DNA from 3 places in the Janthinobacterium sp. OK676 genome. Region 3 is predicted to be linked to each of the others. Evidence: predicted binding sites of a transcription regulator. Region 3 holds the regulator's gene; each other region holds the start of a gene.
The links. The regulator LexA, encoded in region 3, represses DNA repair genes until DNA is damaged. The targets are predictions, from matches to a motif close to ACTGTATNNNNATACAGT.

Region 1 (7,308 bases), 130 kb from region 3:
ATCCAGCGCCTGCGCCAGGATTTCCCGCTCGTCTCCCTGCTGCGCCTGGGCGGGCTGATCGCGGCCGCCGGCATGCTGGGCGCCGGCGCGGGCCGCCACCACGTCGGCGTGTTTGCCGCCTGCATGTTTGTCTATTCCATCGGCTTCGGCCTGTTCAACGGCGCGTTGATACGCAGCGCGATCACGGCCAGCAAGGAATCGATGACCTTGACGACGGCGGCCATGAGCTTGCTGTACTGCATTTATCTGTCCGCCTGGCTGCAGCTGTACAACGTGCTGTGCCAGCGCTTCGGCTATGCGCTGGAAACGTATGCGCTGCTCAATATCCCCGTCATCGTGGTCATCACGGCCTGCCTGCTGCTGTTTACGCGGGGCATGGCGGGACGCCGGGAAAGCGGGGTGCGGCTGGCCCGGCACTGATGGCGCAACGATGCGCTTGCTCTCGACCTTGTTTTACCTCCTGCGAAGTTTATTGACACTCTCCTGCGGAAAATGGTGCGCCCATGAAAATAGATGACCTGGCCTCGAAACACGATCAAGCAAAGATTTTCAACCTCGAATACGAGTTTCGCATCCACCGGCTGAAACTCGATTACATCACGCTGGCCGACGTCCGGCCGGCCGGCAGCGACCTGGGGCAACTGGCCGCGGAGCACCAGGCGGGCATCGCGGCCCTGCGCAGCTTCGTCGCCCAGAATTTCAACCATTTAAACGCGGCAAGCTGCTCTTCGCTCAGCTGCATCCCCACGCGCGCGCTCGGCGATGACGAGCGCTACCTGCACCGCATCTGGATGGGCGGACCCTTGCCGGCCATCGCAGCGGAAGCGATCGGGCAGTGGGGCGCGGCGCTGGAAGAAGTGCGGCGCAACGGCGGCGCGCCGTACGTCTCCATCCTGTGGGTGTGGGATGCGCAGCAGCTACGCAATGACGAGCGCTTCAGTCCCACGGGCGGCGCCGGGCGCTACACCATAGGTCGCTACGCCATCGGCGGCACGACCCTGCACATCAACTCGCTGCGCGCGCTGGCGCTCGATTTCGCGCCGGCCCGCTTCGACATCCTCGACACGCTGCATACGCAGCGCTACTTCGCCACCTTGTCCGATTATTTCCGCATCCTCATCATGTGCGAATACGGCGGCCTGTATATGGATGTCGATACGATTCCGCATAATCCGGCGACGATTTTCCTGATGAAGCCGGAAGTGCCCGACTATTTCCAGCGCGGGGAAGGCGAGGGCGAGGAGCGACGGCACGTCAGCTGGATGAATCTGTTTCTCGATGAAACGGGCATGCTGATCGCCAAGAAGAACGATGCGGCGCTGCGCGAGATCCAGCGCAATGTGAACCTTGCCTATGCGGGCATCGCTGCGCAGGTTCCCCGTTCCTGCCCGCAATTCGAGGGGCAGCTGTTTGGCCAGTTCTATGCGGAATGGAAGAAAAACCTGGGCGTGACCGTGCTCAGCCATGCCGAGTTCTACCAGCGCTATTGCGTGCTGTATGACGGCGCGCGCGAAGCGGTGGCGGGCGGTATCCGCGGCATGCGCTTGCTGGACGATATCATTACCGGCATGCACATTCCCCTGAGCGACGAGGAACGGCGCGCGTATGCCCGCTGCGTGGCGCGGCTCGACGAGATCGGCTGGCGGCTCGACGATCCTTTGCGCTTGCCCGACATCGTCGACGTGTTCGACATCGAGGAAGTGCCGCGCATGGCGTATGCGGCCCAGCTGCGGGCCGACATCGAGCATTTTCACTATTATTCGGTGCTGTCGGACGACCCGCAGCTCGACCGCGTGAATAGCGTCTTTTGCCGCTACCTGCTGGCCCACCGTTCGCAGCATATTGCCGCCGGCAATTTTTGGCGTCCCACCGTGGGCCGCCACGGCAGCCGCATGCCGGCCGCCGGCGATGCCGCCCCGCCAAGTGACGAGGCGCAGGCGGACCTGCTGTCGCATGCGCCGCTCACGCTGGTGCCGGGCGAACTGCTGGACGACGAGTCGAAGAACCGCATGGCGAAGCTGCTGTTTGCCACCAGCTACCTGGAATACTGCTCGTTCGGCAATAAACTCAATCTGCAATTCGTCGAATTGCAGCGGCGGCAAAACATCGATCCGTACCTGGCGCACATCCACGGCCTGCATGACGAGGACGGGCGCTTCATCGGCTTCTTCACGGCCGCGACGATGGACGAGTTCCAGGCCTGCGGCGCCGTCTCCTATTACCGCGACGACATGAAGGCGCTCGACGATGCCTATGATGCCTTCGTGCTCGCGCATGCGCGTGCCGACGATTGTTTCGTCAGCAGCCTGGCCATCGACGAGAAATACCGGGGCCAGGGTTTATTCAGGCAAATGTTCCATGAGATCCGCGACCTGGCCAGCCGCAAGGGCTGCGCGCGCGTCGCCCTGACCGTGTGGGAAAAGAGCGAAGCGCTGCAAGTGTATCTGCACAAGGGTTTTCGCAGCGTGGGCACGTTCGACTACGCCTACAGCCTGTTCTATGACCGGCTGCATTTCCTGGTGTATGAAGGCAACTGAGGCGGGAAACTGAAGGGAGCAGGGGCGGCCGGCAGCCGCCCCGTGAAGACTTACAGGGCCAGGAAGGCCAGGCCGGCCACGGCCGTCGGCAGCAGGGCGCCGGCCAGCAGGCCGACGGCGCCGATCGATTCATCCTTGAAGCCGCGGCGCAGCAGGGCCACGCCGGCCGGATTCGGCGCATTGGCGATGACGGTCAGGCCGCCACCGGCCACGGCGCCCGCCATCAGCATGTATTTCGCTTCATCCGTCATGCCGACGATCAGCGAACCGAGGTAAGTGAGGGCCGCATTGTCGGTAATGGCCGTCAAGCCCAGGGCGCCGAAGAACAGGGCCAGCGGTTTCAGGCTCGAAACGATGGGCTGCAGCCACCATTGCTGCATGCCACCCAGTACCACCAGGCCGCCGAGGAAGAAGCCGACCAGCAAGCCTTCCTTGAGGATCAGCGGGCTTTGATAGCGTTCGTACGCCTGCACGAAGCCGAGGAAGAACAGGAACAGGCCGATGAACAGCACGGGATGGTGCGCCAGTGTCACCACGCCGGCCAGTACGATCATGTGCACGAGGCTGACGGCCAGCGGCACTTTTGGCGCTTCCACCTCGCCGGCCTTCGGCTTGATGTCGGAAGTGTTGCTGTGCAGATATTTGCGCAGCAATATGCTTACGCCCGTGGCGTTGATCAGCACGGCGATGGCGGCTTTCCAGCCGAAGTGGCTGGCCATGTAGGCGCTGTCCCAGTTCCACGTGGTGGCCACCATCAGCACGGGCGGCGCCGCGTACGAGGTGAGGGTGCCGCCGATGGAAACGTTGACGAACAGCACGCCCAGCGCGCCATATTTCAGCCATTCGGGGATGCCCGGGCGGAAGATTTGCGGCGCCAGCATCAGCGCTGCCAGGGTCATGGCGGCCGGTTCCGTGATCAATGAACCCGTCAGGGGCACGAGCGCCAGTCCCAGCCAGACGAGGGCCAGTTCCGTGCGCAGCGGCATGACGCGCGCCACGCCTTTCAACAGGCGCTGCACGGCGTCGAGCACGGGGCGTGAGGCGGCCACGACCATGACGACAAAGACGAACAGCGGCTCCGTGTAATGGCGCGACTCGGCATACTCGATGGCCGCATCGCTGCCCGAGACAAAGGCCATGATGATGATCAGGATGAAGGCCCAGAAGCCGAACACGACTTCCACTTCGCCCAGCAAGTGCAGCAAGCCCGCATGGCGGGGATGGCGCCGCGACAAGGTTTCAAACGACTTGGCGGCAAAAGTGTGGATGAGCGCGAGGCCGAAGACGATGGCGCTGATGATTTGGATGGTGGTCAAATGCGTTTCCTTATGGACGGAGGAAGCCGCCCGGTGCATTGCCGAGCGGTAAGGAGAGTGCTTATGGTACAGCAATCGATACCAAAAACGGGGTTTTTCGGACATGGCGGAGCGGCCCCGGCGCCAGCGGCAGTGAGATAAACCTTGCCAAAAGCGGGCCTGGATAGTACTGTATATGCATACAGTATTTATCTATCTAGCCAATGATGCAACATTCTCAATTGATGGCCTCGCCGGAAGCCTTGCACCCGTCTTTATGGCGTGCATCGCAGCTGGGGCAGGGCGCCACGCGCTGCCTGGACACGGGTTTTGCCGCCCTGTCCGCGCAGTTGCCCGGTGGCGGCTGGCCCAGCGGCAGCCTGATCGACCTGCTGGTGCAGCAGCCGGGCAGCGGCGAATTGCGGCTGCTGGCGCCCGCGCTGGCGCAACTGCAGGGCTTGCCCATCGTGCTGCTGCAGCCGCCCCATCCGCCGCAAGCGCTGGCCCTGGCCGCGCAGGGGCTGGCGCCGTCGCAGCTGCTGTGGCTTAAAAGCGCCGGCAGCAAGGATGCCTTGTGGGCGGCGGAAAACATCTTGCGCAGCGGTACGTGCGGCGCCTTGCTGTTCTGGCAGCAGCACGTGCGCGCCGACAGCCTGCGCCGTCTGCACCTGGCCGCGCAAAGCGGCAACACCCTGTTCTGCATGCTGCGCCCCCTGCACGGCGCGCAGGATGCGTCGCCGGCGCCGCTGCGCCTGTCCGTGCGCCCGGCCGCCGGCGGTATCGACATCGGTTTCATCAAGCGCCGGGGACCGCAGCGCGACGCGCCCCTGTTCCTGCCCCTGCAACCACCTTCTTTATTGCTGCGTCATGCGACTCTGGATCGGCCTGTGCCTGCCCCGGCTCCCGCTCGAAGTATTTTGCCCGCGCTGGTCGGCTGACCACCTGAGCGTGGTGCTGGAGCAGGAGCAAGTGATGGCCGTGTCGCCGCTGGCGCTGGCGGCCGGCATCCGGCCGGGCATGCGCCGCGCGGGCGCGCTGATGCTGGCGCCGCAGGCGCGCCTGCACGAGCGCTCTCCTGAACTGGAAGCGCAAGCCCTGCAAGCGGTGGCGCTGGCGCTGCTGCAATATTCGCCGCTGGTGGCGCTGGGCGAGGAAGCGACCCTGCTGGTCGATGCGGGCGCCAGCCTGCGCCTGTTCGGCGGCGTGCGCGCCCTGTGCCGGCACATCGCGGCCAGCTTGCGCGCACTCGGCTACACGGCCCAGCTGTCGTGCGCGCCCACGGCGCGCGGCGCCTGGCTGCTGGCGCGCGCCGGTACGCGCCAGGGCCGCGTGCTGGGCATGGCCAGTCTCGTGCGCCGCCTCGACCGCTTGCCGTGCGCCTTGCTGCCGCCCGCGCGCCCCTGGCTCGACTGGTTCGAGGGCATCGGCTGCCGCACCCTGGGGCAGCTGCGCCACTTGCCCCGGCCCGGCTTGCAGCGCCGCTGCGGCGGGGCCTTGCTCGACATGCTCGACGATGCGCATGGCCACAGCACGGAACTGTTCGTGTGGCTGGAAGCGCCGCCCACGTTCCGCGCCAGCCTGGAACTGTTCGACCGCGTGGAGCACGCCGACGCGCTGCTGTTCGGCGCGCGCCGCCTGCTGCAGCAAATGACGGGCTGGCTGTGCGCGCGGCAATTTGCCGTCGAGCGCATCCAGCTGTTGCTGGCGCACGAGCGGGGCAGGGTGGCGCGCGCGCCCACCATCATCGACCTGGCGCTGGGCGAGGCCGTGTGGCGCGACGAGCATCTGGTGCGCCTGCTCAAGGAGCGCCTGGCCCAGCTGACGCTGGACGCCCCCGTGATCGGCCTGACCCTGGAAGCGCTGCAGGTGCAGCCGATGGCGCCGCCCAGCGACAGCCTGTTCCCCGAGCCGGGCGGCACGCCGCAGGAGCGCCAGCGCTTGCTGGAATTGCTGGTGGCGCGCCTGGGGAGCGACAATGTCTTGCAGGCAGCACCACGCGCCGATTACCGTCCCGAAGCGGCCAACCAGTGGCTGCCGCTGCCGACCAAGCCTGGCGCCAGGAACGCCCAGCCGGACTTGCCGCCCGGCTTGGCCGGCATGCCCCGTCCCGGCTGGCTGCTGGCCCAGCCCATCGCCCTGCTGATGCGCGAGCACCGGCCATTCTATGGCTCGCCCTTGAAAATGGTGTCCGTTGCCGAACGCATAGAGGCGGGCTGGTGGGGCCAGTCGCAAGCGCGCGATTATTTCATCGCCGAAGGCCTTGACCATGCTCATTACTGGGTCTACCGCGAGCGCATCGCCGGCAGCGGAGAAGACGCCGCGCCGCGCTGGTTTTTGCATGGTTTGTTTGGCTGAATGCGCTGTCCTGCTGAAACTGCCGTGCTTGGCTATACTGGCTTCCCGGCGCCGCATCTTAATTGAAACGAAGGATATCCATGACACAGCTTTCCGACTTCCCCATCACCCAAAAATGGCCTGCCCTGCATCCCGAACGCTTGCAGCTGTATTCGCTGCCGACGCCGAACGGCATCAAGGTTTCGATTTTGCTGGAAGAGCTGGGCCTGGCGTACGAGCCGCACCTGGTCAGCTTCGAGCAGAACGACCAGACATCGCCCGAGTTCCTGTCCCTCAATCCCAACAACAAGATTCCCGCCATCCTCGACCCGAACGGTCCCGACGGCAAGCCGCTGGCCCTGTTCGAGTCAGGCGCCATCCTGCTGTACCTGGCCGAAAAGACGGGCAAGTTCATTCCGCAGGACGCGGGCCTGCGCTATGAAACCATCCAGTGGCTGATGTTCCAGATGGGCGGTATCGGCCCCATGTTCGGCCAGGTGGGCTTCTTCCATAAATTTGCCGGCAAGGATTACGAGGACAAGCGTCCGCTGGAACGCTACATCGGCGAGGCCAAGCGCCTGCTGGGCGTGCTCGAGCAGCGCCTGCAGGGCCGCGACTGGATCATGGGTAGCCAGTACACGATTGCCGACATCGCCATCTTCCCGTGGGTGCGCTGCCTGGTGGGTTTCTATGGCGCAGGCGACCTTGTCGGTTTTGAAAATTTCCCGAACGTGCAGCGCGTGCTCGATGCGTTCCTGGCCAGGCCAGCCGTTGCCAAAGGCGTCAATATTCCGAAGAGGGATTAACGCAGGCAGTGGCCGGGCGGCGCTACAATGCGCCATCGGCCGCGCTGCGCGGCAGCTTTGATACGAGACAATGAAATCGACCAGGCAAGATTTTCCCGGCGCGCACGGCCATGTGCTGGCGGCGCGGCTCGATGCGCCCGACGGCGCCATCCGTGCCCACGCGCTGTTCGCCCACTGTTTTACTTGCGGCAAGGACGTGCTGGCCGCGCGGCGCATCGCGCAAGGCTTGACGGAGCACGGCATCGCCGTGCTGCGCTTCGACTTCACGGGGCTGGGCGCCAGCGAGGGCGAGTTCGCCGCCACGAATTTCTCGTCGAACGTGGCCGACCTGGTCGC
Region 2 (7,308 bases), 240 kb from region 3:
CCGCAATCGACGGCGCCGGCCAAGCGGCAAGCGGACAACTTGACGGATCTGCTGATCCGCGCCGACCAGGCCCTGTACCGCGCCAAACATGGCGGACGGGACAGGGTCGAGTGGAGCTGAACCCGCCCCCCTTATTGACCGGACGCCCTATTCGGCGTCAGGCTGCTGCGACGGATGGGCGGCCGCAAACGCGGGCAAGGCGGCGCAATGCGCATGAATGCGCGCCACGCGCGGGTACGGAGCCAGGTCGATGGCGAAGCGCTGCGCATTGAATACCTGCGGCACCAGGCAGCAATCGGCTATCGTCGGACTGTCGCCATGGCAGAACAGGCCCGTGCCGGCCGGATCGCCCTGCGCCAGCAGCGCTTCGACGGCCGCCAGCCCCTCGGCCATCCAATGGCGGTACCACTCCTGCTTGGCCTCGTCCGACAGCCCCAGCGTGTTTTTCAGGTATTTCAGCACGCGCAGATTCGTCAGCGGATGCGCGTCGCAGGCGATGGCCAGCGCCAGCGCGCGCACGCGGGCCCTTCCCAGCGCGTCCGCCGGCAGCAGCGGCACGGCCGGCCGCGTCTCGTCCAGATATTCAAGCATCGCCAGCGACTGCGTCAGGATGGCGCCCTCGTCGTCGAGCGCCGGCACCAGGGCCGACGGGTTGACGGCGCGGTAGGCTGGCAGCAGCTGCTGTCCGCCATCCTGCAGCAGATGCACGGGGATGCTGTCGTAGGCAATGCCTTTGAGATTCAAGGCAATGCGCACGCGGTAGGCGGCCGAACTGCGGAAATAGGTGTACAGCTTCATGGGCGCCCTCCCCTCAGGCGCGGCCGGCGTACAGGGCCACGGTCTGCTCGATGCTGCCGAAGATGCTGGCGCCGGCCGCGTCGCGCATCTCGATGCGCACCGTGTCGCCGAACTTCAGGTAGGCCGTCTTGGGCGCGCCGTGTTCGATGGTTTCATACATGCGCACTTCGGCCAGGCAGCAGTAACCGACGCCGCCGTTCTCGATGCTCGAGCCAAACAGGTTGCCCTGCTTGTTCGACACGGTGCCGGAACCGACGATGCTGCCGGCGCCCAGTTCGCGCGTCTTGGCCGCATGGGCGACGAGTTGCGCAAAGTTGAAGGTCATGTCTTCGCCCGCATTCGGCTTGCCGAAGGGCTTGTCGTTCAGGTCCACCAGCAGCGGCAAATGCAGCTTGCTGTCCGCCCATTCATTACCCAGTTCGTCCGGCGTGACGGCGACGGGCGAAAACGCGCTGGCCGCCTTCGACTGGAAGAAGCCGAAACCCTTGGCCAGTTCGCCCGGAATGAGGTTGCGCAAGGAGACATCGTTGACCAGCATGAGCAGGCGGATGGCTTTTGCCGCGTCGTCCACGCCGGCACCCATGGCCACGTCGCCCGTAATCACCGCCACTTCCGCTTCCAGGTCGATGCCCCACTCTTCGGACAGGGCGAAGATCGGCTCGCGCGGGCCTATGAAACTGTCGGAGCCACCCTGATACATCAGCGGGTCCGTGTAGAACGAGGCCGGCACTTCCGCGTTGCGCGCCTTGCGCACCAGTTCCACGTGGTTGATGTAGGCGGAACCGTCGGCCCACTGGTAGGCGCGCGGCAGCGGCGAGTGACACAGCTTTGCATCAAACGGCTGCGCGTCCGGCGCCTTGCCCGCGTTCAGGTCGGCGTAGGCCAGTTCCAGTTTCGGCGCGACGGCGTCCCAGTTGTCGAGCGCGACCTGCAACGTGGGCGCGATGGCGGCCACGCGCTGGTACTGGCGCAGGTCGCGGCTGACGAGGACCAGGGCGCCGTCACGGCTGCCGTTTTTCAGGGTTGCGAATTTCATGGCGTTCCTTGTTCGGTGTGTGTTTCAGAGAGTGGGGGGCCGGGCGCTCAGGCGTCGGCCGGCGCATGCATCCAGGCGGCGTGTTTGGGCGCGCGGCGCGTCTGCGACCATTCTTCCAGCATTTCCCATTTGACGGCGTCCAGTTTGGCCATCATCTCGGGCGTGCCCACGTTGGCCGCCAGTTCGAGGCGGTGGCCGTTCGGATCGAAGAAATAGATCGACTGGAAGATGGCGTGGTTGACGGGACCCAGCACCTCGATGCCGCCGGCCACCAGGCGCTCCTTGGCGGCCAGCAGTTCTTCCATGCTGCCCACTTCCAGCGCCAGGTGCTGCACCCAGGCCGGGGTATTGCGGTCGCGGTCCATCGGCGGCTGCGTCGGCAGCTCGAAAAAGGCCAGCACATTGCCCTGGCCCGCGTCGAGGAAGACGTGCATGTACGGGTCCGGCGCCTTGGTCGACGGCACCAGGTCTTCGGCGATGGCGAGGACGAAATTCATGTTCAAATGCTTGACGTACCACTCGACGGTTTTCTTCGCGTCGATGCAGCGATAGGCGACGTGGTGAATTTGCTTGATCTTCATGGTCTGTCTCCAATGGATGGCGCCGTGGGCGCGATGGCTGGCCTGTTTTTCAGCTTTTCACCATTAGAATCGAGTTACAGCTATCATACAAACAATTTTTAACCATTGATTTATCGGATTATCTTATGAGTCCCAGCCTGCGGCAAATGCGCGCCTTCGTGGCGCTGGCCAAGACCGGCAGTTTCACCCTGGCCGCCGAATACCTGCATGTGACGCAATCGGCCTTGAGCGGCTTGATCAAGGAACTGGAAAGCGTGCTGGGCGTACGCGTGGTCGAGCGCAGCACGCGCAAGACGCAACTGTCGGAAATCGGCCGCGAACTGTATCCGCTGTTTGAAAAGATGATCGAGGACCTCGACGGCGCCATGGCCGGCATCGCCCAGCGCAAGGCCCTGAAAACGGGCATGGTGCGCATCGCCGCGCCGCAGATGATGGCGTGCACCCTGCTGCCGGAAGTGATCGCCGCCTACCGCCAGGCGCACCCGGACGTGCAGCTGCGCCTCGTCGACTGCCCCGTGGAGAATGTCTCGGCGCGCGTCTTCAGCGGCGAAGTCGATTTCGGCATCGGTCCCGAGCGCGACCCGACGGCGGAAATTGCCGCGCAGGCGCTGTTCGAAATGCCCTTCGTGCTGGTCTTCCCCGAGCAGCACCCGCTGCGGCAAAAGGAAAGAGTCACATGGGCCGACGTGGGCGACTACCCCTTCATTTCACTGCAGGGCCAGTTCACGGAACGCCTGCTGCGCGACATGCACGGCAGCTTCCGCGAGCTGTCGCTCAACCCCTACAATGAAGTGACGTTCATGACGACGGCGCTGGCCATGGTCAGCGCCAACCTGGGCATCACGGTCTGCCTGCCGTACGCGGAACCGATGGTCAAACTATATCAATTGCAGATGCGCGCCCTGCACGAACCGGAACTGACGCGGCGCTTTTTCGTGTACACGAAGACGGGGCGGTCGCTGTCGCCGGCTGCCGAAAGCTTCATGGCCTTCCTGTTCCAGTTCGTCGAGACGCACGAGTGGAACGTGGGAGCGGGCGGCCCAGCCGGCGCCGTTTTATAATCCACCATCGCCCCTTCACCGCTTACGCCATGACCCAGCCTGACCAGAACGACCTGTCCGCCATCGACGCCGCCACCATCGCCATCAACCAGCGCATGAACAAATTCGACGGCCATGCACAGGTTTGGCTGTTCGGCTATGGCTCGCTGATCTACAAGGCGGACTTTCCGTATATCGAACGCCGCCCCGCCAGCATCGCCGGCTGGACGCGGCGCTTCTGGCAAGGCTCGCACGACCACCGCGGCACGCCGATGGCGCCGGGCCGGGTCGCGACCATCGTGCCGCAGGCCGGCGCCGTGTGCGACGGCATGGCCTACCTGATCACGCCCGAAGTCTTCGCCCACCTCGACCATCGCGAAAAGAACGGCTATTTGCGCCTGGCCACCGACATCACCTTCGAGGACGGCGGCAAGGTCGAAGGCCTCGTGTACATCGCCAACGAGGAAAACGCCGCTTTCCTGGGCGCCGCCCCGGAACTGGACATCGCGCGCCAGATCGCCCGATCAAACGGCCCCAGCGGCCCGAACAGCGAATACCTGCTGCACCTGGCCAGCGCCCTGCGCGAACTGGGCAAGAGCGACCCGCACGTCTTCGCCATCGAGCAGCATCTGGCGCACATCCAGGCAAAGACCCACGATAACGCCGCGTAACTTCTTAAAACAGGTCCAGCTGCCCCGCATTGCCATTTTTCACTTTCGCGCCCAACGGCGGCACCACCAGCGGCCGGCGGAACTGCGTGCAATCGAGCTGCTTGAAGCGGCCGCCCTTGCCGTGCAGCCCCAGCCGGTGCACGGCTTTTTCAAAGCGCTGGCGTATGAGGTCCGCCCACACGCCTTCGCCCCGCATGCGCGCACCGAACGCGCTGTCGTAATCCTTGCCGCCCCGCATTTCGCGTACCCGGTTCATCACGCGCTGCGCCCGTTCCGGGAAGTGCGCTTCCAGCCATTGCTGGAACAAGGGACTCACTTCCCACGGCAGGCGCAGCACCACGTAATGAGCGTGGATGGCGCCCGCGTCGCGCACGGCTTCGAGCAATTGCTCGATTTCCGGTTCCGTCACAAAGGGAATGATGGGCGCGATGCTCACGCCCACGGGGATGCCCGCCTCGGTCAGGGTGCGGATGGTGCGCAGGCGCCGTGCCGGGGCGGCCGCGCGCGGTTCCAGGGTGCGGGCGATGGCCGGGTCGAGCGTGGTGACAGTGACGGCCACTGCCGCCAGATGCCTGGCCGCCATCGGCGCCAGAATGTCGATATCGCGCTCGATCAGCGACGATTTCGTGATCAGCGCCACGGGGTGGTCGCACTCCTGCAGCACTTCCAGCACGCGCCGCGTCAGCTGCCGCTCGCGTTCGCACGGCTGATACGCATCGGTATTGACGCCCAGGGCGATCGGTTCTGGCACGTACGACGGCCTGGCCAGTTCGCGCCGCAACAGCTCGGGCGCGTTCACCTTGGCGTAGATGCGGCTTTCGAAGTCCAGGCCCGGCGACAGGCCCAGATAGCTGTGCGTGGGACGGGCAAAGCAATAGATGCAGCCATGCTCGCAGCCGCGATAGGGATTGAGCGACACATTGAAGGGCAAATCGGGCGAAGCGTTGCGCGTGAGGATGGTGCGCGCCTGCTCGTCGCTGACCTGCGTCTTCCAGGCCGGCGCCGCCTCTTCCCCAGCCGCCCCATCCAGGCCGCCCACGCTCCAGCCATCATCGAAGCCGGCGCGCGCATGCACCTCGTAGCGCCCTTGCAGGTTCGATACGGCACCGCGCCCCTTTTTGGCTTTCAGCGATTGCGGCGGCAGCATGGCTTGCCCGGCAAAGCTGTCATCGTGCTCTGGAATGATTGCTTTCATGAACGGCCCCATCAACTGTATATACGTACAGTATACTATGCCGCTGTCCGGCCAATATCAAGGGCTGCCATGGTGCTATTTCAAGCTTTTTCGCCCTGCGCCATGACATAACTCAACTGCTGCGCCACAAAACCGTCAAATGCCGTGATCAGGGGAACGAAGCGGGCCGCGTCCTGCTCCAACTGCATGAGGGCGTAACACGTTGCTTCCAGGGTCGATAACTGGTCTGGCGCGTGCGCCTTGCGGATCAGGTAATGGGAAGCGGGCGTATCGCGCAAAGGCAGCCGCGGCAGCTGCTGCAACAGGGGATTCAGATACAGCATCTTGCGGCTCTTGCGCCAGGTGGCGTCCAGCACCACCAGCCGCAGGCGGGCCGAAAATGGGGCCGGATCAGACAAGATGGCGGGGTCGAGCGCTGGCGGCGGCGCGATGCCCAGCGAACGGTCGCCTGGCGTATCCGGGTATAGCAACACGTTGTGCTTGCCGGCCAGCAATTCGTCGAGCGTTTCGGGAGCAAACTGCTCGCCCGTCAGCATGTGGCTGTTGGGCAGGCTCAGGTGCAGCAAGCGGGCGCTGCCCTTGGCATTGTGGACTTCCAGCGGATGCTGCAGGATCAGTACTTCCACCGCGTGGGAAACGGGGGTGATCCAGCGGCAGATGCAGCTGCTTTCAGCGCGCAGGCAGGCCGGGCAGCGCGCGCGTTTTGCGGGTTCAGCCGGGGAGGACGATGCAGCGGGTTGGCTGAAGGTATGGCTGGAAGTATTACTGGAGGGTTGGCTGGGGATACGGCGGGTGGTCATGGCGGAGCGCGTTCGCGGCTGTCTTCAAGCCGCGATTGTAGCGCCCGCGCCATGCCAGGGGGAGTTTGCGCTTAAAACTCTTCCCACTCGTCGGCGCCCGACGCCACCGGTGCCTTCGGCGCGCGTGCACGCACGGCGTCCGCTTGCGCCGACTTGCCCGGCGCGGGTGCCGCCACGGCCGGTGCCGGCGCGCGGTACTTGGCAGGCCGCATGACGGGTCGGGTGGCAGCTTTTACTTGAGCAGACGCCGCCACGGACGGACTGGCACTGGCCGACACATAGTGCTGCGCTGCATCGAGCTTGAACAGGCCCACGACGTCGGCCAGCTTGGCAGCCTGTTCCTGCATGGATTCGGCCGCCGCGGCCGCTTCTTCCACCAGGGCCGCGTTTTGCTGCGTCACCTGGTCCATCTGGCCGATGGCCTGGTTGACTTGTTCGATGCCGGCGCGCTGTTCATCGCTGGCGTCCGTGATCTGGTTCATGATCTGCGTCACATGGCTGATGCTTTGCACGATTTCGTCCATGGTGCGGCCCGCCTTGTCCACCAGTTGTGAACCGGCCTCGACCTTTTGCACGGAATCGTCGATCAAGCCCTTGATTTCCTTGGCAGCCGCGCTCGAGCGCTGCGCCAGGTTGCGCACTTCACTGGCCACGACGGCAAAACCACGGCCCTGCTCGCCGGCCCTGGCCGCTTCCACGGCCGCGTTCAGTGCCAGGATATTCGTCTGGAAGGCGATGGCGTCGATGACGCTGATGATGTCGACGATCTTGCGCGAGGAATCGTTGATCGAGCCCATGGTGCTGACCACTTCCGATACCACCACCCCGCCCTTGCTGGCGATCTGCGAGGCGTCGATGGCCAGCTGGTTGGCGCTGCGCGCATTGTCGGCATTGAGTTTCACGGTGGAGGTCAGCTCTTCCATGGAAGACGCCGTCTCTTCCAGCGAGCTGGCCTGCTCTTCCGTGCGTGACGACAAGTCCAGGTTGCCGGCGGCAATTTCACTCGACGCCGTGCTGATCGATTCCGTGCCGGAACGCACCTGGCCGACGATGCTCACCAGCTTGTCGTTCATGTTTTTCAGCGCGTGCATCAATTGCCCCGTTTCATCGCGGCTTTCCACCACGATATGGCTGGTCAGGTCACCGGCGGACACGGCTTCCGCCACTTCGACGGCCCGCGTGATGGG
Region 3 (7,308 bases):
AACACGAAGATGGCGACGAAGTTGAACGTGGCGGCCATGGCAACGGCGGTCTGCGGTTTCAATACGCCCGTCGAGACCACCGTGGCAATCGCGTTGGCGGCATCGTGGAAGCCGTTCATGAAGTCAAACAGCAGCGCCAGGACGATCAACAGGCCTAGCACATAGATGCTGATTTGTATGGTCATTATAGTTTCTTTTCTGATTCTGGTTCAGGACAGGCCCAACGCTTACGCGTTTTCGACGATGATGCCTTCGATAATATTGGACACGTCTTCGCAACGGTCGGTCACGGTTTCCAGAATTTCGTAGATCGCTTTCAGCTTGATCAGGTTGCGCACGTCCGGTTCGTCGCGGAACAGCTTGGACATGGCGGCGCGCATCACGTGGTCGGCATCCGATTCCAGGCGGTCGATCTCTTCGCAGATGGCGACGATCTTGCGCGAGTTGTCCATGTTGTGCAGCATGGCCACGGCGTCGCGCACTTTTTCGGTACAGGCCAGCACCAGTTCGGCCAGGCGCTTGGCTTCCGGCGTAACGGCTTTCAGGTCGTACAGCGAGACGGTTTGCGCCGCATCTTCCAGCAGGTCGAGGATGTCGTCCTGGCGCGTGATCAGCTGATGGATGTCATCGCGGTCGATCGGCGTGATGAAGGTCTTGTGCAGCATTTCCACGGTGGCGTAGGTGACTTTGTCCGCCTGTTTCTCGATGCTTTCGATCGCATGCACGCGGTTTTCCAGGTCGTCGAAATTGGTCATCAGGCCGAGCATCTCTTTGGCGCCCTTGACGCACAGTTCCGCGTGCTGGTTAAACAATTCAAAAAACTTGCCCTCAGTGGGCATCAAGCGTCCAAACATGTCATTCTCCGTTAAGCATTGAGTCGTGTTATTTACTACAGAAAGCCGCCCCGTTGTCGGGGGCGGCCGATGGAATTGCCAGTGCTGCTGAGTCTTAGTCGCCTTGGTAAAGCGCCAGGCCACCACTGTAATTGCCAAATTTGGTGTACTGCCCCATGAAGGTGAGGCGGATGCTGCCGATTGGACCGTTACGCTGTTTACCGATGATGATCTCGGCCGTTCCCTTGTCGGGCGAGTCGGGGTTATACACCTCGTCGCGGTAAATGAACAGGATCACGTCGGCATCCTGCTCGATAGCGCCCGATTCGCGCAAGTCGGACATGACAGGACGTTTGTTCGGGCGTTGCTCCAGCGAGCGGTTCAGCTGGGACAGCGCGATCACGGGGCATCCGAGTTCTTTCGCCAGGCCTTTCAAGCCCCGCGAAATCTCGGAAATTTCCGTGGCGCGGTTGTCGCCCGGCGTATTGGCCGACATCAGTTGCAAGTAATCGACGATGATCAGGCCCAGCTTGCCGCATTGACGCGACAAGCGGCGCGAGCGGGCGCGCAATTCGATGGAATTGAGCGCGGGCGTTTCATCGATGTACAACTGCGCGTCGTTCATCTTCTGGATCGCATTCGTCAGGCGCGGCCAGTCTTCGTCGTTCAGGCGGCCAGTACGCAAACGGTGCTGGTCGAGCTGTCCGACGGAGCCGAGCATACGCATGGCCAGCTGGGCGCCGCCCATCTCCATCGAGAACACGGCCACGGGCAAGCCGCTGTCGATGGCCACGTTTTCGCCGATGTTGACGGAAAACGCCGTCTTGCCCATCGAAGGACGGCCCGCCACGATCACCAGGTCGCCCGGCTGCAGACCGGAGGTCATGCGGTCGAGGTCGATGAAACCGGTGGGCACGCCCGTGATTTCACTCTGGTTGTCGCGGCTGTACAGCTCGTCGATGCGCTCGACCACCTGCGTCAGCAGGGGCTGGATGGCGGTCCAGCCCTGGGCGCCGCGCGCGCCTTCTTCGGCGATGGCGAAAATCTTCGATTCGGCCTCGTCAAGCATCTGCTTGACTTCCTTGCCTTGCGGGCTGAAGGCCGTGCCGGAGATATCGTCGGCGACGGTGATGAGCTTGCGCAGCACGCCGCGGTCGCGCACGATCTCGGCGTAACGCCGGATGTTCGCGGCCGATGGCGTGTTTTGCGCCATGGCGTTCAGGTAAGCGAGTCCGCCCACGTCATCGGCCTTGCCGAGCTGGGTCAGGGTTTCAAAAACAGTAATGACATCGGCTGGCTTGGAAGCGTTAACCATCTTGACGATTTGCTCGAAGATGATGCGATGGTCATAGCGATAGAAATCCTCCGCATGCATGAAGTCGGCGATGCGGTCATACGCGGCATTGTCGCGCAGCAGACCACCGATGACGGATTGTTCTGCTTCGATCGAATGCGGCGGAATACGGAGGGAATCCAGTTGCGGATCAGAGGGGGCGTTCATGGCGCGAATTATACCCGCTTCGGCGTGCTGGCAAAAATAAAGGGCTGAAATTGAGCGAAAAAAAGGCCACAAAAAAGCCGGGCGAACCCGGCTTTTCATAGTGCGGCAATGCTTGCGGGCCAGGCCCGCAGACAATTACGCGTTCGCGTCTGGAACGACAGCGATAACAACTTCCACGACCACGTCGGTGTGCAGAGCAACCGAAACGTTGTGCTCGCCAACGATCTTCAGCGGGCCGGTAGGCATGCGGATTTGTGCTTTTTCAACAGCAAAACCTTGCTTGGTCAGCGCTTCAGCGATGTCGAAGTTAGTGACGGAACCGAACAGACGGCCATCGACGCCAGCTTTTTGAGCAACTTGAACGGTCAGGCCGCTCAGTTTTTCGCCCTGGGCTTGCGATGCGGCCAGTTTGGCGGCAGCAGCTTTTTCCAGTTCGGCGCGCTTGACTTCGAATTCAGCCACAGCGGTTGCCGTAGCACGACGTGCCAGGCGTTGTGGGATCAGGAAGTTACGTGCGTAACCGTCTTTGACTTTGACGACTTCGCCGAGGTTACCGACGTTAACAACTTTTTCTAACAGAATGATTTGCATAGTTCTTCTCCAGGAATATCTGACCGATTAAGCGTGGTGCAGATCGGTGTATGGCAGCAGCGCGAGGAAGCGAGCGCGCTTGATTGCGGTGTCGACTTGGCGCTGGTAGTGCGCTTTGGTACCGGTCAGGCGCGCTGGCATGATCTTGCCGTTTTCCTGGACGAAGTCTTTCAGCGTGTCGACGTCTTTGTAGTCGACTTGCTCAACGTGAGCTGCCGTGAAGCGGCAGAACTTCTTACGTTTGAACAATGGGTTTTGCTGTTTGCGTTTTTCTTTAAGCTTGAGCTTATTTTTGTCGAACTTTTTACCGAATGCCATGTCAGGCTCCTGTATCTAAAATGCGCTAGTCGGGAATGACTGCACTAAAATCAATGATGTGAAACACCAAACTCTTGCTGTTGCGGCTTTTTCTGGCCAGGAAACCCGTGAACTGATAGATCCCGCCCAAGCTTGCCTGACTGAACCGGCCTGAGATTTCGCCAGCGGCTAGCGCGGCAACATCAAACTCGGTCAAACGGGCAATCCCTGCTTCCATCTGCTGCGAACTGTGTTGCAATACTGCATTCACAATCGGCAGCCCTGCCGGGGTGTAGCGCAATATTTCGCGCTCGGCAATGATGGCGGTTACTTGTAGCTGGTTCAGCGCACGATCCTGGTCAAAAATTAAGCGGCTGCGGCTGGAGCGGCTGCTGGTGCTTCGGTGCGGTGGCTTTTGGCCGCGTCTTCGCGTTGTACCGATTTCATCATCGGCGAAGGAGCTGTTTCAGCTTTCTTCATTTTAACGGTCAGGTGACGCAACACGGCATCATTGAATTTGAATGCTGTTTCCAACTCGACCAGGGTCTCGTTGTCGCATTCGATGTTCAGGCAGATGTAGTGTGCTTTAGGCAGCTTTTGGATCGAGTAAGCCATTTGACGGCGGCCCCAATCTTCCACGCGGTGAACCGAACCGCCGCGGGTGGTTACGCTGGCTTTGTAGCGTTCGATCATCGCGGGCACTTGCTCGCTTTGGTCCGGATGGACGATAAAGACTATTTCATAATGACGCATGCAAACTCCTTCAGGTCGGATTGATAATCGCCCACCCCGGCGTCAAGACGGGTGTGGGAAGGTCAGCCGAAGATTATAACCGCCTTTCGCAAACTATTCAATCATTGCTTGCGCCGCGCCCACCAAGCCGCCCCTTTCTTGCCCGGATAGCAGTATTTCTTTCAAAATCACGCAAAAAGGCCGAAATCCCCTTGCATAGTGCGCGATACTGTACAAAAATACAGACTGTTCATATAGACAGCATTTTAGTATGCACCCACCGCTCATGATCAAGCTGACAGCACGACAAGAACAAATCCTGAACCTGATCAAGGACGCGATTGAAAACACGGGTTTTCCTCCTACCCGTGCCGAAATCGCCAATGAACTGGGTTTCAAATCGGCCAACGCGGCCGAAGAGCATTTGCAGGCCCTGGCCCGCAAGGGCGCGATCGAGATTTCGCCCGGCACCTCGCGCGGCATCCGCCTGATCGGCGCGGCCGCCGAAGCGCCGCCATCGAAAGTGCCGGCAGCGCTGCTGATGTCGCTGCCCCTGATCGGCCGGGTGGCGGCGGGCTCGCCCATCCTGGCGCAGGAAAACCTGGAAGCGAGCTACAACGTGGACCCTGCCCTGTTCTCGGCCAAGCCCGACTTCCTGCTCAAGGTGCGCGGCTGGTCCATGCGCGACGCCGGCATCATGGATGGCGACTTGCTGGCCGTGAAAAAAGTCGACAGCGCCAAGAATGGCCAGATCGTCGTCGCCCGCATCGGCGACGAAGTCACCGTCAAGCGCTACAAGAAGACGGGCTCCGTCATCGAACTGCTGCCTGAAAACCCGGACTTCAAGGTGATTACCGTGTCGCCGGAAGATGAGTTCGCCCTGGAAGGCTTGGCGGTAGGACTCATGCGCAGCTGGCATTAAGCTTTTAGCGTAAAAAAAGGGCCGCGACAGCATGACTGTCGCGGCCCTTTTTTACATTATGCGCGGCTGCTTATGCGTCCAGCGCATTGCTGAAATCCTCGAGCAGATCGGCCTCATCTTCGATGCCCACCGACACGCGGATCAGGGATTCGGCGATACCCATGCTGGCGCGACGCTCGGCCCCCATCTCGTAGAAAATCGTGTGGGCGACGGGAATGACGAGGGTGCGCGTGTCGCCGAGGTTGCTCGCTGGAATGGCCAAGTTCAAACGGTTGAGGAAATCGAAGCAGTCGATGCCGTCTTTCAGCTCAAAGCTGAACAGCGAGCCATAGCTGCGGAACAAGTCCGTCGCCAGCGCGTGCTGCGGGTGCGACGCCAGGCCCGGGTAATGCACGGCCGCCACTCTCGGGTCGGCGGCCAGCATGGTGGCCAGCGCCAGGGCGTTCGAGCAAGTGCGGTCCATGCGCAAGGCCATGGTTTCCGCGCCGACGGCGATATGGTGCGCCGCCTCCGGCCCCAGCGAGGCGCCGAAGTCGCGCAAGGCCTTGGCACGGATTTGCGCGATGCCCCATTGCGCGGGCGCCGCCTTTTTGTAATTCTCAAAGATATTCGGATATTGCGTCCAGTCGAACACGCCCGTGTCCGTCAAGCTGCCGCCCAGGGCATTGCCGTGGCCGCCGATCGATTTCGTCAAGGCATTGACCACCAGGCCCGCGCCCACGGCTTTCGGGCGGAACAGATATGGCGTCGTCATCGTGTTGTCGACGATGTACAAGATGCCTTTTTCGCGGCACAGGTCGCCGATTTTCTTCAGGTCGGCGATCTGCGTGCGCGGATTGGCGATGGTTTCCACGAACACGATGCGCGTGGCCGGCGTGATGGCGGCCGCCACGTTGGCCACGTCCGTGGCGTCGACGAAGGACACGCCGATACCCTGCCCCGTCACCGTTTGCCACAGGCTGTTGGTGTTGCCAAACAAGAAGGCCGACGACACGACATGGTCGCCCGCGCGCAGCAACGATTGCACCACGGCGCCGATGGCACCCATGCCGGTGGAGAAGCACAGGGTCGCCACGCCGTCTTCCATCTGGTTGACCTTGTCTTCCAGCGCGGAAACGGTCGGGTTACCCTGGCGGCCGTAGCGGAAGCCCGCTTCCTTGCCTTGGAACACGGACGCCAGCTGGCGCGCATCGGCGTAGCCAAAGGCAACGGAGGTATGCACGGGCTTGTGCAAGGAGCCGTGCTCGATGCCCTTGCGGCGGTCGTTATGCAGGATGGTGGTGGTGAAGCCGTAGTTTTTTTTGGTGGTCATGGTGGAAGTTCCAAAATACTCGTCTTGCCGCTTAACCCAAGGCAAGTGCTGGGGTCAGACCTGAAGGTCCGCCCCCAAAAAAAGCCCGGCATCGGCCGGGCAGGTACTTATGCTTCCGTTGTCGCCAGGTTCAGGTTCAGTTGGGAACGTGGCGTATCTTCGGGCGCTGCCGCCTTCGGATGGTGGCGCGCATATTCCAGGCGGTCCAGGTATTCCTGCGACACGTCGCCCGTCACGTAGACGCCATCGAAGCACGAAGCCTCGAAGTTCGTCAGGGCCGGGTTGACGTCGGCGATGGCCTGCTTCAGCGCGCCGATATCCTGGTAGACCAGGTAATCGGCCGTGATTTCGCGGCACACCTCTTCCGTCGTGCGGCCGTAGGCGATCAGCTCGTCGCGCGTCGGCATGTCGATGCCGTACACGTTCGGGTAGATCACCGGTGGCGCGGCCGAAGCGAAGATGACCTTCGTCGCACCGGCTTCACGCGCCATCTGCACGATTTCACGGCTGGTGGTGCCGCGCACGATGGAATCGTCGACCAGCAGCACGACTTTGTCCTTGAACTCGGACGGGATCGCGTTGAGCTTCTGGCGCACGGATTTCTTGCGCGCCGCCTGACCCGGCATGATGAAGGTGCGGCCGATGTAGCGGTTCTTGATGAAGCCTTCGCGGTACTCGATGTTCAGCGCCATGGCCAGCTGGATGGCGGCCGGACGCGAGGAATCGGGAATCGGCATGACCACGTCGATATGCACGCCTGGCAATTCGGCGCGGATCTTCTCGGCCAGGTATTCGCCCATTTTCAGGCGCGTGGCGTACACGGAAGCGCCGTCGATGACGGAGTCGGGACGGGCCAGGTAGACGAATTCGAACACGCACGGGTTCAGGCTGGCGTTGTCGGCGCACTGGGCGCTGTGCAATTGCTTGTCGGCGTCGATGAACACGGCTTCGCCGGGACCGATGTCGCGCACGAAGCGGAAACCCATGCCTTCCAGGGCCACGGATTCGGAAGCGATCAGGTATTCGGGACCTTGCTCCGTTTCATTGATGCCCAGGCACAGCGGACGGATGCCGTGCGGATCGCGGAAGGCCAGCAAGCCCACGCCGGCGATTTGCGCGA

Region 1: a site for LexA is predicted at 4,022-4,039, ahead of imuA (translesion DNA synthesis-associated protein ImuA). Genes of this name have one in related genera too.
Region 2: a site for LexA is predicted at 5,336-5,353, ahead of BLU39_RS04130 (PA0069 family radical SAM protein). Genes of this name have one in related genera too.

What each region holds. Positions count from the first base shown of each region.
Region 1 is NZ_FNHA01000002.1:485,041-492,348, reverse strand. It holds gene BLU39_RS05765 (MFS transporter) at 1-420, shown strand, start outside; gene BLU39_RS05760 (GNAT family N-acetyltransferase) at 504-2,537, shown strand; gene BLU39_RS05755 (putative Na+/H+ antiporter) at 2,588-3,853, opposite strand; gene imuA (translesion DNA synthesis-associated protein ImuA) at 4,060-4,770, shown strand; gene BLU39_RS05745 (Y-family DNA polymerase) at 4,700-6,187, shown strand; gene BLU39_RS05740 (glutathione S-transferase N-terminal domain-containing protein) at 6,268-6,972, shown strand; gene BLU39_RS05735 (alpha/beta hydrolase family protein) at 7,043-7,308, shown strand, end outside.
Region 2 is NZ_FNHA01000002.1:111,084-118,391, forward strand. It holds gene BLU39_RS04100 (GGDEF domain-containing protein) at 1-120, shown strand, start outside; gene maiA (maleylacetoacetate isomerase) at 148-798, opposite strand; gene BLU39_RS04110 (fumarylacetoacetate hydrolase family protein) at 812-1,834, opposite strand; gene BLU39_RS04115 (VOC family protein) at 1,882-2,415, opposite strand; gene BLU39_RS04120 (LysR family transcriptional regulator) at 2,541-3,476, shown strand; gene BLU39_RS04125 (gamma-glutamylcyclotransferase) at 3,539-4,126, shown strand; gene BLU39_RS04130 (PA0069 family radical SAM protein) at 4,131-5,273, opposite strand; gene BLU39_RS04135 (tRNA-uridine aminocarboxypropyltransferase) at 5,402-6,106, opposite strand; gene BLU39_RS04140 (methyl-accepting chemotaxis protein) at 6,193-7,308, opposite strand, start outside.
Region 3 is NZ_FNHA01000002.1:352,482-359,789, forward strand. It holds gene BLU39_RS05140 (inorganic phosphate transporter) at 1-188, opposite strand, end outside; gene BLU39_RS05145 (DUF47 domain-containing protein) at 228-854, opposite strand; gene BLU39_RS05150 (replicative DNA helicase) at 949-2,334, opposite strand; gene rplI (50S ribosomal protein L9) at 2,470-2,925, opposite strand; gene rpsR (30S ribosomal protein S18) at 2,953-3,243, opposite strand; gene priB (primosomal replication protein N) at 3,269-3,568, opposite strand; gene rpsF (30S ribosomal protein S6) at 3,589-3,975, opposite strand; gene lexA (transcriptional repressor LexA) at 4,241-4,876, shown strand; gene BLU39_RS05180 (cystathionine gamma-synthase family protein) at 4,947-6,188, opposite strand; gene purF (amidophosphoribosyltransferase) at 6,296-7,308, opposite strand, start outside.